3 regions of the Dietzia sp. oral taxon 368 genome follow, and region 1 is predicted to be linked to each of the others. Evidence: predicted binding sites of a transcription regulator. Region 1 holds the regulator's gene; each other region holds the start of a gene.
The links. The regulator LexA, encoded in region 1, represses DNA repair genes until DNA is damaged. The targets are predictions, from matches to a motif close to CGAACANNTGTTCG.
Positions count from the first base shown of each region.

Region 1 (4,087 bases):
CGTCCGGGTCGACATGGGGGAGCCGCGGTTGCTCGGGCTGTCCTCGACAGAGCTCGGTGGCCGCACCTTCGCGGGAGTGGCCGTCGACATGGGCAATCCCCACCTGGCCTGTGTCGTCCCCGGATTGGACGCCGCGACCCTGGCCACCCTGCCGGTCGGGGATCCCCCGGTGTTCGACCGCGACTTCTTCCCGCACGGCGTCAACGTGGAGATCGCGACGCCCCTGTCCGACGGCCGAGTGGCCATGCGCGTCCACGAGCGGGGGGCCGGCGAGACGATGTCGTGCGGGACCGGGATCGTCGCGACGGCGGTGGCGGCCCTCGCCGATGCCGGTCGCGGTACGGGAGACGTCGTCGTGTCGGTGCCCGGCGGCGAGGTCGGGGTGACCCTGACCGAGAGCGGTTCCGCCCTCACCGGCCCGTCCGCTCTCGTCGCCGCCGGCCGGTTCCACGGCGGTGCATATCACACGCCCGCACAGGGGACACGGACGGCTCCGATGTGAGATGATGCCGGAGAATGACTATCGATCACACGGCCGCTGACCGGCCGACACGAGACCTCGATCCATCTATCGGCGAACTGCAGCTCGAGGAGAGATCCTTTCTGCGCCGGGTGGCGGGTCTGTCCACCGAACTCCAGGACGTCAACGACGCCGAGTACCGTCAGCTCCGCCTGGAGCGGGTCGTACTCGTGGGCGTGTGGACCGAGGGGTCCGCAGCCCAGGCCGATGCCGCGATGGCGGAACTCGCCCAGCTAGCCGAGACGGCGGGCGCGGAGGTCTGCGACGCCCTGATCCAACGACGCGACAAGCCGGATGCGGCGACGTTCATCGGTTCCGGGAAGGTGAGCGTCCTCAAGGACGTCATCGCCGCGACGGGCGCCGACACCGTGATCTGCGATGGCGAGCTCACCCCGGGCCAGCTCCTGGCTCTGGAGAAGGCGGTCAACGTCAAGGTCATCGACCGGACGGCGTTGATCCTCGACATCTTCGCCCAGCATGCGACAAGCCGCGAGGGTAAGGCCCAGGTGACCCTCGCCCAGATGGAGTACATGCTCCCCCGCCTCCGCGGGTGGGGCGAGTCGCTCTCCCGGCAGGCGGGTGGACGGGCCGGCAGTAACGGCGGTGTCGGCCTGCGAGGCCCCGGTGAGACCAAGATCGAGACGGACAGGCGCCGGATCCGCGAGCGGATGGCGCGGCTACGTCGCGAGATCAAGGGGATGAAGCAGTCCCGCGACACCAAGCGCTACCGCAGGAGAGCCACGCCGGTTCCGTCCATCGCGATCGCAGGCTACACCAACGCCGGAAAGTCGAGTCTACTGAACAGGATCACCGGCGCCGGCGTCCTCGTACAGAACGCACTGTTCGCCACTCTCGATCCCACCACCCGCCGCGCCGACCTCCCCGACGGACGGTCGGTCGTGTTCACCGACACGGTCGGCTTCGTCCGACACCTGCCCACGCAGTTGGTCGAGGCGTTCCGGTCGACGCTTGAGGAGGTCGTCGATTCCGAACTGTTGCTGCACGTGGTCGACGGGTCCGACGCGTTCCCGCTCCGCCAGATCGATGCGGTTCGCAAGGTGATCAACGAGGTGGTCGAGGAGCAGAACGCCGAACGCCCGCGGGAGCTGCTGGTTATCAACAAGATCGACGCGGCCGACCCGGTTGTGCTCACGGAGCTGCACCACGCGTTGCCGGACGCGGTCTTCGTCTCCGCGGCCACCGGGCAGGGCCTCGACGAGCTGCTCGAACGAATCGTGCAGATCGTGGCGTCCGGGGACAGGGAGGTGACTCTCGAGGTCCCGTATACCCGAGGTGACGTGGTCGCACGGGTCCACACCGAGGGCGCGGTGGTCGAGGAGGAGCACACCGACCGCGGGACGCGGATGGTGGTGCGGCTGCCCGCTTCGGTGGCCGGTGAGCTCGGCGAGTTCGTCACGGATGGTGGCACGCGCAACGGAGCCGCCTGACCCGCTGGAACGACGAGAACGCCGCCTGATCCGATCGTGGGACAGGCGGCGTTCTCGTCATCGAGCGCGGCTCAGAGCTTTCGGAACACCGTCACGACCTTGCCGAGGATCGTGGCGTGCTCGCCCGGGATGGGACTGAAGGACGGGTTGTGGGGCAGCAACCAGACCCCGGAGGAGTCCTTGCGGAACGTTTTCACGGTCGCCTCGCCGTCGATCATCGCGGCGACGATCTCGCCGTTGTCCGCGACGTTCTGCCGCCGCACCACGACGTAGTCGCCGTCGCAGATCGCCGCGTCGATCATCGACTCACCGACGACCCGGAGCATGAACAGATCTCCGGACCCGACGAGGTCGGACGGGAGGGGGAAGACCTCCTCCACGGCCTGCTCGGCGAGGATGGGTCCACCCGCCGCGATCCGACCGAGGACCGGGACATAGACGGGCTCGACCGCCCCGCTAGGGCGACGGACCTCGCTGGTCGGGGACCGGCGACCGCGGGTCTTCTGCCCCGGGACACCGTGCACGTCGACCGCGCGCGGCTTGTGCGGGTCCCGGGTCAGGAAGCCCTTCTTCTCCAGAGTTCGTAACTGATGGGCGACCGACGATGTCGACTGCAGTCCCACGGCGTCACCGATCTCGCGGATGCTCGGGGGGTAGCCGCGCTCCTTGACCGTGTCGTGGATGTGCAGCAACACACTCTTCTGGCGGTCTGTCAGTGAGTCGAAGTCGGGCTTCGGCATGGCGGGTCCCTTCGGCGAATGGATGTTCGACGTCGTCATCTGTGTACACCCTATAACCCCGGAACGGGGATCGCCACACACACGTTCGAAGAATTTCACCGCGGAATGGTGATCGTGTCGGAGTCGCGTGATACAACTCTAGACGTGTTCAAATTCGAACAGATGTACTGAGCAATCCATACGGATGTGCGAACGCCTTTCGCACATCGTATCGAGCAGGGAGTGGACATGACCGTTCTGGAGCTGCACTCGCACACCGACTCCACGGTGCGGTGGACGGAGATCTGCCCGGCGGAGCACCGCGCTTCGATGCACCGCGTGGATCACGGCGTCAACGCCAACCCGGCCGCGGATCCGCGGACTCGCGGACGCGGCGTGACCCGGCCCGGCGCACGGCCGGTGGGTCGGCACGACGCCGCCGCGCCCCGCCGTGGCGCGCCCGCAGACCGCCGCCCCGCCCTGGCGCCGACGGCCTCGCGGATGCCCACCCCGAGGCTGGCCGACAGGACCCGTCCGGTGTCGGCCGATCAAGTGCGCGCCTGCCGCATCGAGGCACCGGCCCCGGCCTGTGTCGTCGACGACGTGCCCGCGTGGGCACTTCTGGCCTGCGGCATCGTCTTCGGGGTGATCATGCTCCTGGCCGTGGCGTTCCTCGGCGGGCCCGCCTACGCGTGACAGGCACCCGGGCCTCCTAGAATGAGCCGGGGACGGTGGTCAATCGTCCCCGCGTCCCGTGGGCCACGACCCGGGAGGCGCGCAGTCCGGTCGACGAAGGGCCACACGGGAATGTACTGCCCTACATGCCACAACGAGGACTCCCGGGTGATCGATTCACGGTCGGTCGACGAGGGGCAGGCGATCCGGCGCCGCCGAGAGTGCCCCGAATGCGGGCACCGCTTCACCACGCTCGAGACGCCTCTGCTGACAGTCCTCAAACGCAACGGCGTCACCGAGGCTTTCAGCCGCGATAAGGTGGTCCGCGGAGTCCGCCGGGCCTGCCAGGGCCGCTCCGTCGACGAGGACGCCCTACGGCGTCTCGCCCAGCAGGTCGAGGACGCCGTCCGCGCACGTGGCGCCTCCGAGGTGCCCGCACACGAGATCGGGCTCGCGATCCTCGGACCCCTCCAGGACCTCGACGAAGTCGCCTACCTCCGCTTCGCCTCCGTTTACAAGCAGTTCAGTTCGGCCGACGACTTCGAACGAGAGATCATCGCACTGAAAGACCGCCGCACGAGCCGCTGAGTCCGCTCAGTCACCGCGGCGGCCGGCGCCCGCCCCGAGCCGCCGACGCGAGCGGTCAGCGCCGGGCCCGGGGCGCGAGCGCCGACGCCACCGCCTTCTCGATCCGCTCGGCCGAAACCGGGCGGGCCGTACCCAGG
Region 1 covers NZ_CP027238.1:3,126,812-3,130,898, reverse strand. The annotation lists gene dapF (diaminopimelate epimerase) at 1-502, shown strand, start outside; gene hflX (GTPase HflX) at 517-1,968, shown strand; gene lexA (transcriptional repressor LexA) at 2,040-2,708, opposite strand; gene C3V38_RS14610 (hypothetical protein) at 2,937-3,383, shown strand; gene nrdR (transcriptional regulator NrdR) at 3,495-3,950, shown strand; gene hrpA (ATP-dependent RNA helicase HrpA) at 4,006-4,087, opposite strand, start outside.

Region 2 (4,087 bases), 1.6 Mb from region 1:
ACGGGTGGTGACACTAGTAACGGGGAGGCGGCTGCGCCACTGAACCTCCGCCACCGGACCCCCGCGCCCAGACCTCCTAGTCTGGAGGAGTGACTGATGCGGGACCGAGACATACGCGCGCCGGCACTGCGACGCTGGAGCCGACCGCCCCCGATGTCGCCCTGCTCTTCGAGGGCGGTGGTATGCGGGCGGTGCACACCGCGGGCGTTGTCGAGACCTTGATCGAGGCGGGGATCCACACCGGTCTGGTCGCCGGAATCTCGGCCGGGGCGTCTCACCTCGCTAACTACGTCTCCCGCGACGCGGTACGCGCCCGGAAGAGTTTCGTGGAGATGGCCGCGGACCCGAACTTCGGGGACTTGCGTAGTTTCGCGCGCGGCAAGGGCCTGTTTAACGCGGAGTACATCTACGAGCAGGCCGGCCTGCCGGATCAGGTGTTGCCGTACGACTTCGAGACGTTCGAGGCCAGCGGGACCGCCGCGCGGATCGGGACGTTCCGCTGCTCGGATGGCGAGACGGTCTTCTGGACCGAGGACGACGTCGAGTCGATGGCCGACCTCATGCGGATGGTTCGGTCCTCGTCGACCATGCCGGTGTGGATGCCGCCGGTGCTCATCGACGGCGAGTACTACGTCGACGGCGCCCTGGGCCACGACGGTGGGATCCCGTTGTCGGCGGCGCGCGAGGCGGGGTTCGAGAAGTTCCTGATCGTGCTCACTCAGCCTGAGGGCTACCGGAAGATCCCGCCGCGCCGACTGACGCCTTTCTATCGCTCGTACTTCCGTCGCTTCCCGGCGGTGGGGGAGGCGCTCCTGCACCGCTGGGCGCTGTACAACGAGACGCTCGACGAGATCGAGGAGCTGGAGAAGTCGGGCGACGCGCTGGTCTTCCGACCGGAGCGGGTGACGATCAGGAGCTACGAGCGCCGGGTCGACCGGCTCGCGGAGGCGTACGTCTCGGGACGCGAGCAGGCCCGCCGTGAGGTCGACAGCTGGCTGGAGTTCTGCGGACTCTGAGAAGACCTGTCCCGCCGCTCCGGAGAGGCCCGGAAATGCGCGACGCCGCGGTCGTGTTCAGGGCACGATCGCGGCGAAGCGGGAAGGGGTGTGACTCAGGAGCCGAAGATCTCCGCGCCGCCACCGAGCGTGAAGAGGATGTACGAGGGAAGGCGGAGCAGGCCGTCGATTGCGGCCGAGCCGACGCCACCCGCGGGGAGGAGGTCAGCGGACCCTTCGGAGAGGTCGAACCAGAAGTCAGAAATCTCGCCCATGTCGTGCCCTTTCGACGTGACGTGCCCACTGTCTGTGGGCTACACCACCAGAAGTTACGACCGCCCTGAGTGCCGTGCCACCGCGAAAGTCACATATTCCCCGGCTTGGTCGCCAGCTAAGGAATTTGCGAACTGTCGACCTGCTAAATGATCGGTTCGTGAAGAACTGGCCACGCTAACTAACTATCGCTCAATTTCGGCGACTGGGTTCTCGGCGATTCGGCGACAGCTGGCTTCTCGCTTCGATTGCGCTACGCGAAGCGGTTGGCGAGTAATTCGCAGATGCCCCTTGTGGTGTCGAACGCGTGACCGTAGAATAGAACACGTATTCGAGACATGGCGCGGCATGGCCGCGTAGGCGACCACGGGGGGTGGGGCATGGACGGCGATCCGGAGCGCACGACCGGTAACCCCGCTGCCGCGTTGGCAGGCCTGACGACGGCGGCGCGCGAAGGCTGGGCCGCCGAGAACCGCGCGGCCGCGCAGCGCCTGGTCGCTTGTTACGCGCTGCTGCAGGAGTGTTGGCGTGAGTACGGGCACGGTATCGACGGCAGTCACGAGGCCCGTCCCGGCCACGCTGTTGTGGACGGGCTCGTCGCGGCGGCCGGGTATGTGGTGGCGGCGATGTCCATCTCGGCCAGGCGCGCGGAGAAGATGCTGTCCTTTGCCTGGGAACTGCACACCCGCTACCCGGCGATTCTGGAGGCCATGGCCGCCGGGCTGATGGAACAACGCGTCGCCGAACTGCTGGCCCGGCAGATGGCCACCGTCCGCGGGGACGTGTTGGAGAAGGTCCAGCGCCAGGTCGTCGAGGACTACCTCAACGGTGTCGCCGCCGGTATCCGCCTGGGCGATAAGGCCCTGCGCGATGACATCGACGCCGTCATCGGTCGCCACGACCCCGACGCCATCCGCCTGCGCAAGGAAGACGCCAGCCGCGGCCGCGGTGTGCGCATCGGCAAAGGCGTCGACGGTATGTCCACCGTCTCCGCCCTGCTGGCCACCGAGGAAGCCGCCGTGCTGGCCGAGGCCCTCGACCAGCGGGTCGCCGAACACCAGGCCGCCGACACTGGCGCAGCCGCCGCGGCCGACCCGGATGCCCCGGCCGAGCCGGAGCCGCGCTACTCCAAAGCTGAACGCCGCGCCGACGCCCTGATGTCGCTGATCTGCGGCGACACCCCCACCCACCCCGACACCGACACCGGCACCGGCACCGACACTGGCACCGACAGTAACGCCGGCCCGGGCGACCCGAGCGCCGCCACTGGCGGCGGTCAGGGGCTGGCGCCGGTATTGCGGCCGAAGGTCACCGTCATCGCCACCGGCGACAACGGCCGCGACGACCACGGCGCGCGGGTGGAGTTCACCCGCACCGGCCAAGCCGCCCTGCACACGCTGATGGAGATGCTCGCCACCTCAGATGGCGCCTCGTTCGAGCAGGTCGATCCCCGCCTCGGCGCGGCCGACGACACCGCCGCCGCGCTGAGATACCGGCCCGGTGCCGAGTTGGCGCGCCGGGTCCGGCTTCGCGACGGCACCTGCCGGCACCCCGGGTGCACGGTCCCCGCCGACGACTGCGACCTGGACCATGTGGTGCCGTTCAACCACGCCGACCCCACCGCCGGCGGCCAGACGGTGGAGGCGAATCTGGTCAGTCAGTGCCGCCGCCATCACCGGTTCAAAACCTTCTCCGACTGGACCTACAAGCTCGAGCCCGACGGCACCCTGATCGTGACCACCCCCGACGGCACCGTCATGCTCACCCGCCCCGACGGGCCGCTGGCCCAGTACCGGCGCGAGCACCAACGCGACGAGGCCGACGCCTGGGCACGCCAGCAACGCCGCAACCCCAACCCCGACACCGGGGCCGGGATCCTGGACGAGGCCACCTACTTCGCCCGCCGCGCCCAACGCCTGGCCCGCGAACGCGCCCGCGCCACCGCCCACAACGCAGCCGACGCGACCTCGCCGCCACCCGAGACCGCCGCCGACACCACCCCGGACCCGGCCCCGCGCGAAAGAACGACCCCCGCCGCGGCCAGCCGCTGGTGGCAACGCAACAAACCCACCGACAGCACCCTGGAAAAAGCCATCCTCCACGCCCTCCACCAACACCTCGACGAACTCCTCCAACCACCACCACCCTTCTGATGGCGCGCTCTTCAGGCGGCGCAGACCCGAGCGCAACGCGTGCGGGGAGGCTTCCGGTGGTGCGGACGCTTGATGCGGTTAGGCGACCCTTGTTAGACAGACCAGTCTGTTCTGACTATCCTCGCCGCCATGACCGATACTGCAGCCGCCCCCCGTACCGCTCGTCCCGCGCGCGCGGCCAAGCCACAGGGGCAGTGGAAGATCGACGGCAAGCTCACGCTCAACCACAACGAGCAGTTCAAGCTGGAGGACGACGCCCTCAACGTGCGCCAGCGCATCCTGGACACGTACTCCAAGGAGGGCTTCGATTCGATCCCGTCGGACGACTTGTCGGGCCGTATGCGCTGGTGGGGCCTGTACACGCAGCGCAAGCAGGGCCTCGACGGCTCCCGGACCTCGAAGCTCGAGGCCGACGAGCTGCAGGACAAGTACTTCATGATGCGCGTCCGCACGGACGGTGGCGCGGTCTCCACCGACCAGCTGCGCGTGCTGGCGAGCATCTCGACCGACTTCGCCCGCGGCACGGCCGACATCTCCGACCGGCAGAACATCCAGTACCACTGGATCGCCATCGAGGACGTCCCCGCAATCTGGCAGCGGCTCGAGGACGTGGGCATCGACACGGTCGAGGCGTGCGGCGACTGCCCGCGCGTCATCCTCGGTAGC
Region 2 covers NZ_CP027238.1:1,502,072-1,506,158, forward strand. The annotation lists gene C3V38_RS07075 (sodium:alanine symporter family protein) at 1-2, opposite strand, end outside; gene C3V38_RS07080 (patatin family protein) at 90-1,016, shown strand; gene C3V38_RS17575 (hypothetical protein) at 1,112-1,270, opposite strand; gene C3V38_RS07085 (HNH endonuclease signature motif containing protein) at 1,649-3,421, shown strand; gene C3V38_RS07090 (nitrite/sulfite reductase) at 3,551-4,087, shown strand, end outside.
Region 2: a site for LexA is predicted at 1,589-1,602, ahead of C3V38_RS07085 (HNH endonuclease signature motif containing protein). Genes of this name have one in related genera too.

Region 3 (4,087 bases), 560 kb from region 1:
CCGCTCCCCTCCACGGTGGCCTGCCACCGGAGCAGAACGTCCAACGGAAAGGCACGCACTTGCGCCGCACTGTGTTCAACGAAGACCACGAGGCCTTCCGCCAGACCCTCCGTGACTTCATCGAGTCCGAGGTGACCCCCCACTTCCAGGAGTGGTTCGAGGCCGGCATCGTCCCCCGTGAGTTCTACTACAAGCTCGCCGACCTCGGCCTGTTCGGCATCAACGTCGACGAGGAGTACGGCGGCGCGGGGATCAATTCCCACAAGTTCGAGGCCATCCAGTCCGAGGAGACCGCCCGCGCCGGCGTGGACTTCGGCGGCTCGGGTGTCCACGTACTGCTCGGGCTCCCCTACATCAAGGCCCTGGCGACCGAGGAGCAGAAGCAGCGCTACCTGCCCAAGTTCGTCTCGGGCGAGGAGATGTGGGCGCTGGCCATGACCGAGCCCGGCACCGGGTCGGACCTGGCCGGCATGAAGAGCACCGCCAAGCTCTCGGAGGACGGCACCCACTATGTCCTCAACGGTGCCAAGACGTTCATCACCGGCGGCGTCCACGCCGACCGCGTGATCGTGGCCTGCCGTACCGCTCCCCCGCGTGAGGACGACCGCCGCTTCGGCATCTCGCTGCTCGCCGTCGACACCAAGCTCGAGGGCTACGCGGTGGGCCGCAAGCTCGACAAGGTCGGACTCAAGACCTCCGACACGGCCGAGCTGTCCTTCACCGACGTCAAGGTCCCGGTCGAGGACCTGCTCGGCGAAGAGAACCGCGGCTTCTACTACCTCGGGCAGAACCTGCCGTCCGAGCGCTGGGGCATCGCCTACGGTGCGTACGCCCAGGCCGCGGCCGCCGTGCGGTTCGCCAAGGAGTACACGCAGCAGCGCACGGTCTTCGGCAAGGAGGTGGCCTCGTTCCAGAACACCAAGTTCGAGCTGGCCGCGTGCCAGGCCAAGGTCGACGCCGCGCAGGCCGTCGCGGACCGCGCCCTCGAGGCGCTGGACGAGGGCGAGCTCACCGCCGCCGAGGCGGCCTCGGCCAAGCTGTTCTGCACCGAGGTCGCCGCCGAGGTCATCGACCGTTGCCTCCAGCTGCACGGCGGCTACGGCTTCATGAACGAGTATCCGATCGCGCGCCTCTACTCCGACAATCGCGTGAACCGGATCTACGGCGGCACCAACGAGGTCATGAAGACCATCATCGCCAAGGACATGGGGCTGTAAGCGACCCCACCACCCCACGAACGGGCCTCGACCGCACACTGCGGACGAGGCCCGTTCTCGTGGCCGCTCCGCCGCCTCCGCCCCCTCCGTCCGGCCGGCGTCTCGCCGCCCGGTGCCCCTCGCCCTCCCTGCGAGTAGACGAGTTGGGACCCCATCGTGTCGTAGTGGGTTGCTAGTGTTCACTTTATCGAACACACGAGCGATCATCGTCCGGCCGGGCGGCGATCACACCCACGCCAAGGGGGCGGGCACCGATGACGCGAGCACCACAGCCGCACCCGGGCGGCTCCGTCAACTGTCCCGCCATCGCCGCGGCCGGCGCCGCCGCCGTGCAGGCCCTGTACGCCGAGAACATCGCCGCCGCCGCCCGACTGCGCGCCTGCTACCACCTCTACACCGTGTGCGAGGACGAGCAGGAACGACGCGACCTGGCCGCCGGCTACGACCCCGAGCTCGACCTCAAACCCGAACACGCCGTCATCGACCCCTTCCACATCGCCTGCGCCGAGATCGTCGCCGCCTACGGCGTGCACAACAACCGCGCCCGCACCCTGCTCACCCGGGCCCGCACCCTGATCACCCGCTTCCCCACCCTGGTCGAGGCCATGGAAACCGGCCGCCTCGACGAGGACACCGCCACCCTGCTCGCCCGCCACATGCGCACCGTGGACTCCGCCCACCGCGGCCCCATCCAGCGCGAGATCATCGACTGGCTTATGGCCGCCATCGCCGCCGGCACCCGCCCCGGCCGCGACGCCATCCTGGGCACCCTCGACCGCATCATCACCGACCACGACCCCGCCGGCGTCCGCGCCCGCCGCGCCGCCGCCACCCGCGAACGCCACATCCGCCTACGCCGCGGCACCGACGGGATGGCCGACCTCACCGCCCACCTCACCGCCACCGAAGCCTCCACCCTCTACGAGGTCCTGCACCGCGCCGCCACCGAGCAAGCCACCCGCGACAAAAAGGCCCGCCTCCAGGCCGCCCGCGCCGGCGGCGACACCGTCGACGCCGAGTACATCCGCAGCATCGACGAACTGCGCGCCGACGCCCTCGTCGCCGCCTTCCTCGACCCCACCGACCCAGACGACCAGACCGGCGGCCAGCCCGGCGACCACACCCGCGGAGACGCCGCGCAGACCGGCGCACGGGCCGGGGCCCGACCCCTGGCCACCCAGGTCCGCCCCACCATCACCGTCCTCGCACCCCTGGGCCCCGACGGCGAACCCGAGGTCTACCTCCCCCGCGGCGGCCCCGCCACCATCGAAGCCCTCATCGAACTACTGGCCCGCAGCGTCGGCGCCACCATCACCGTGCCCCACACCCAACCCGGCACCGCCGATTCCCCCACCGCAGCCCGCCGCTACCGCATCAGCGCCGAACTGGCCCACCGCATCCGCCTACGCGACGGCACCTGCCGCCACCCCGGATGCTCCGTACCCGCCCAGGACTGCGACATCGACCACTGCCGCCCCTTCAACCACACCGACCCCGACAGCGGCGGCCTGACCATCGAAGCCAACCTCGCCAGCATGTGCCGCCAACACCACCGCTTCAAAACCTTCCACGGCTGGCACTACCACCTCGCCCCCGACGGCACCCTGACCGTGACCACCGACACCGGCCACACCCTGACCACCCACCCCACCGGCCCCCTGGCCCGCTGGCGCCAACGCGACCCAGACCCAGACCCAGACCCCACCGACGACGCCCCACCCCGCCGGCCCTGGCTCGACCCTCGACCACAAGCCACCCACTGGCTCCGACGCGCCCGACGCCTCGCCGCCGAACGCGCCGCCAACACCACCACACCCCCACCCACAACCGGCCACCCCACCACCGACACCGACCCACCGCCCTTCTAGACGGCGCCGGCCGTCAGCGCGCGACGAAAAGCGCCGGGGCCCGACGTCGCGGACAGCGACGCCGGGCCCCGGCGGAAGGCGATCAGTGGGTCAGTGCTTCTCGCGACCCCAGTGGTACTCGAAGACCAGGCCGCAGGCGGTGATCACCAGCGCGACGGCGCCGCCGATGAGCACCCACCAGTTCCAGAACGCCGCCCCGTAGCCGACCACGAAAACCGAGAAGGCCAGCAGGAACGGCCAGAAGCTGTGCGGGCTGAAGAAGCCCAGCTCACCGGCGCCGTCGGAGACCTCGGCCTCCTCGTAGTCCTCGGGCAGCGTGCTGATACGCCGCGCCACGAAGCGGAGGTAACCCCCGATCAGCAGGCTCAGGCCGGCCGAGAGCACGAGGGCCGTGGTTCCGACCCACTCGACGCCCGTCCGCGACGTACCGGTGAGGTACCCGTACGCGATGGCCAGGAAGGCCAGGAAGATAAACAGTGCGTCGAAGATTCGTACTGTTGCGCTCATCGTTCAGAAATCCTTCGCGTGATACCGGGAGAACCGTCAGTTAGCTGACGCGGTCTCGATGGTGTTGTTCTGGTCGCGGGTATCGCTGCGGCCGGTCTTGAACGGTGCAGTGGAGATCGAGTACGGCTCCTCCCCGATGGACTCCAGCGCCTCCGCGTTGGTCGCGGTCGGATTGGCCTGGCGGAACTCGATGTAGTCGGCGAACGCCTCCGGGGAGACCGCGCGCAGCTCGAAGTTCATCATCGCGTGGTAGATGCCGCACATCTCGGCACAGCGGCCGACGAAGGCGCCCTCGCGCTCGATCTCCTCGATCTGGAACATGCTCAACTGCTGATTCTTGCCGGGGTGCGGCATCACGTCGAGCTTGTAGATGAACTCGGGAATCCAGAACGAGTGGATGACGTCCGCCGACGCGAGCCGGAACTCGATACGCGTGTCGGTCGGCAGGACCAGGACCGGGACCTCGTCGGAAGTGCCCACGGTCTCGATGTTGTT
Region 3 covers NZ_CP027238.1:2,567,024-2,571,110, reverse strand. The annotation lists gene C3V38_RS11985 (acyl-CoA dehydrogenase family protein) at 60-1,217, shown strand; gene C3V38_RS11980 (HNH endonuclease signature motif containing protein) at 1,472-3,085, shown strand; gene C3V38_RS11975 (cytochrome c oxidase subunit 4) at 3,176-3,592, opposite strand; gene C3V38_RS11970 (cytochrome c oxidase subunit II) at 3,629-4,087, opposite strand, start outside.
Region 3: a site for LexA is predicted at 1,406-1,419, ahead of C3V38_RS11980 (HNH endonuclease signature motif containing protein). Genes of this name have one in related genera too.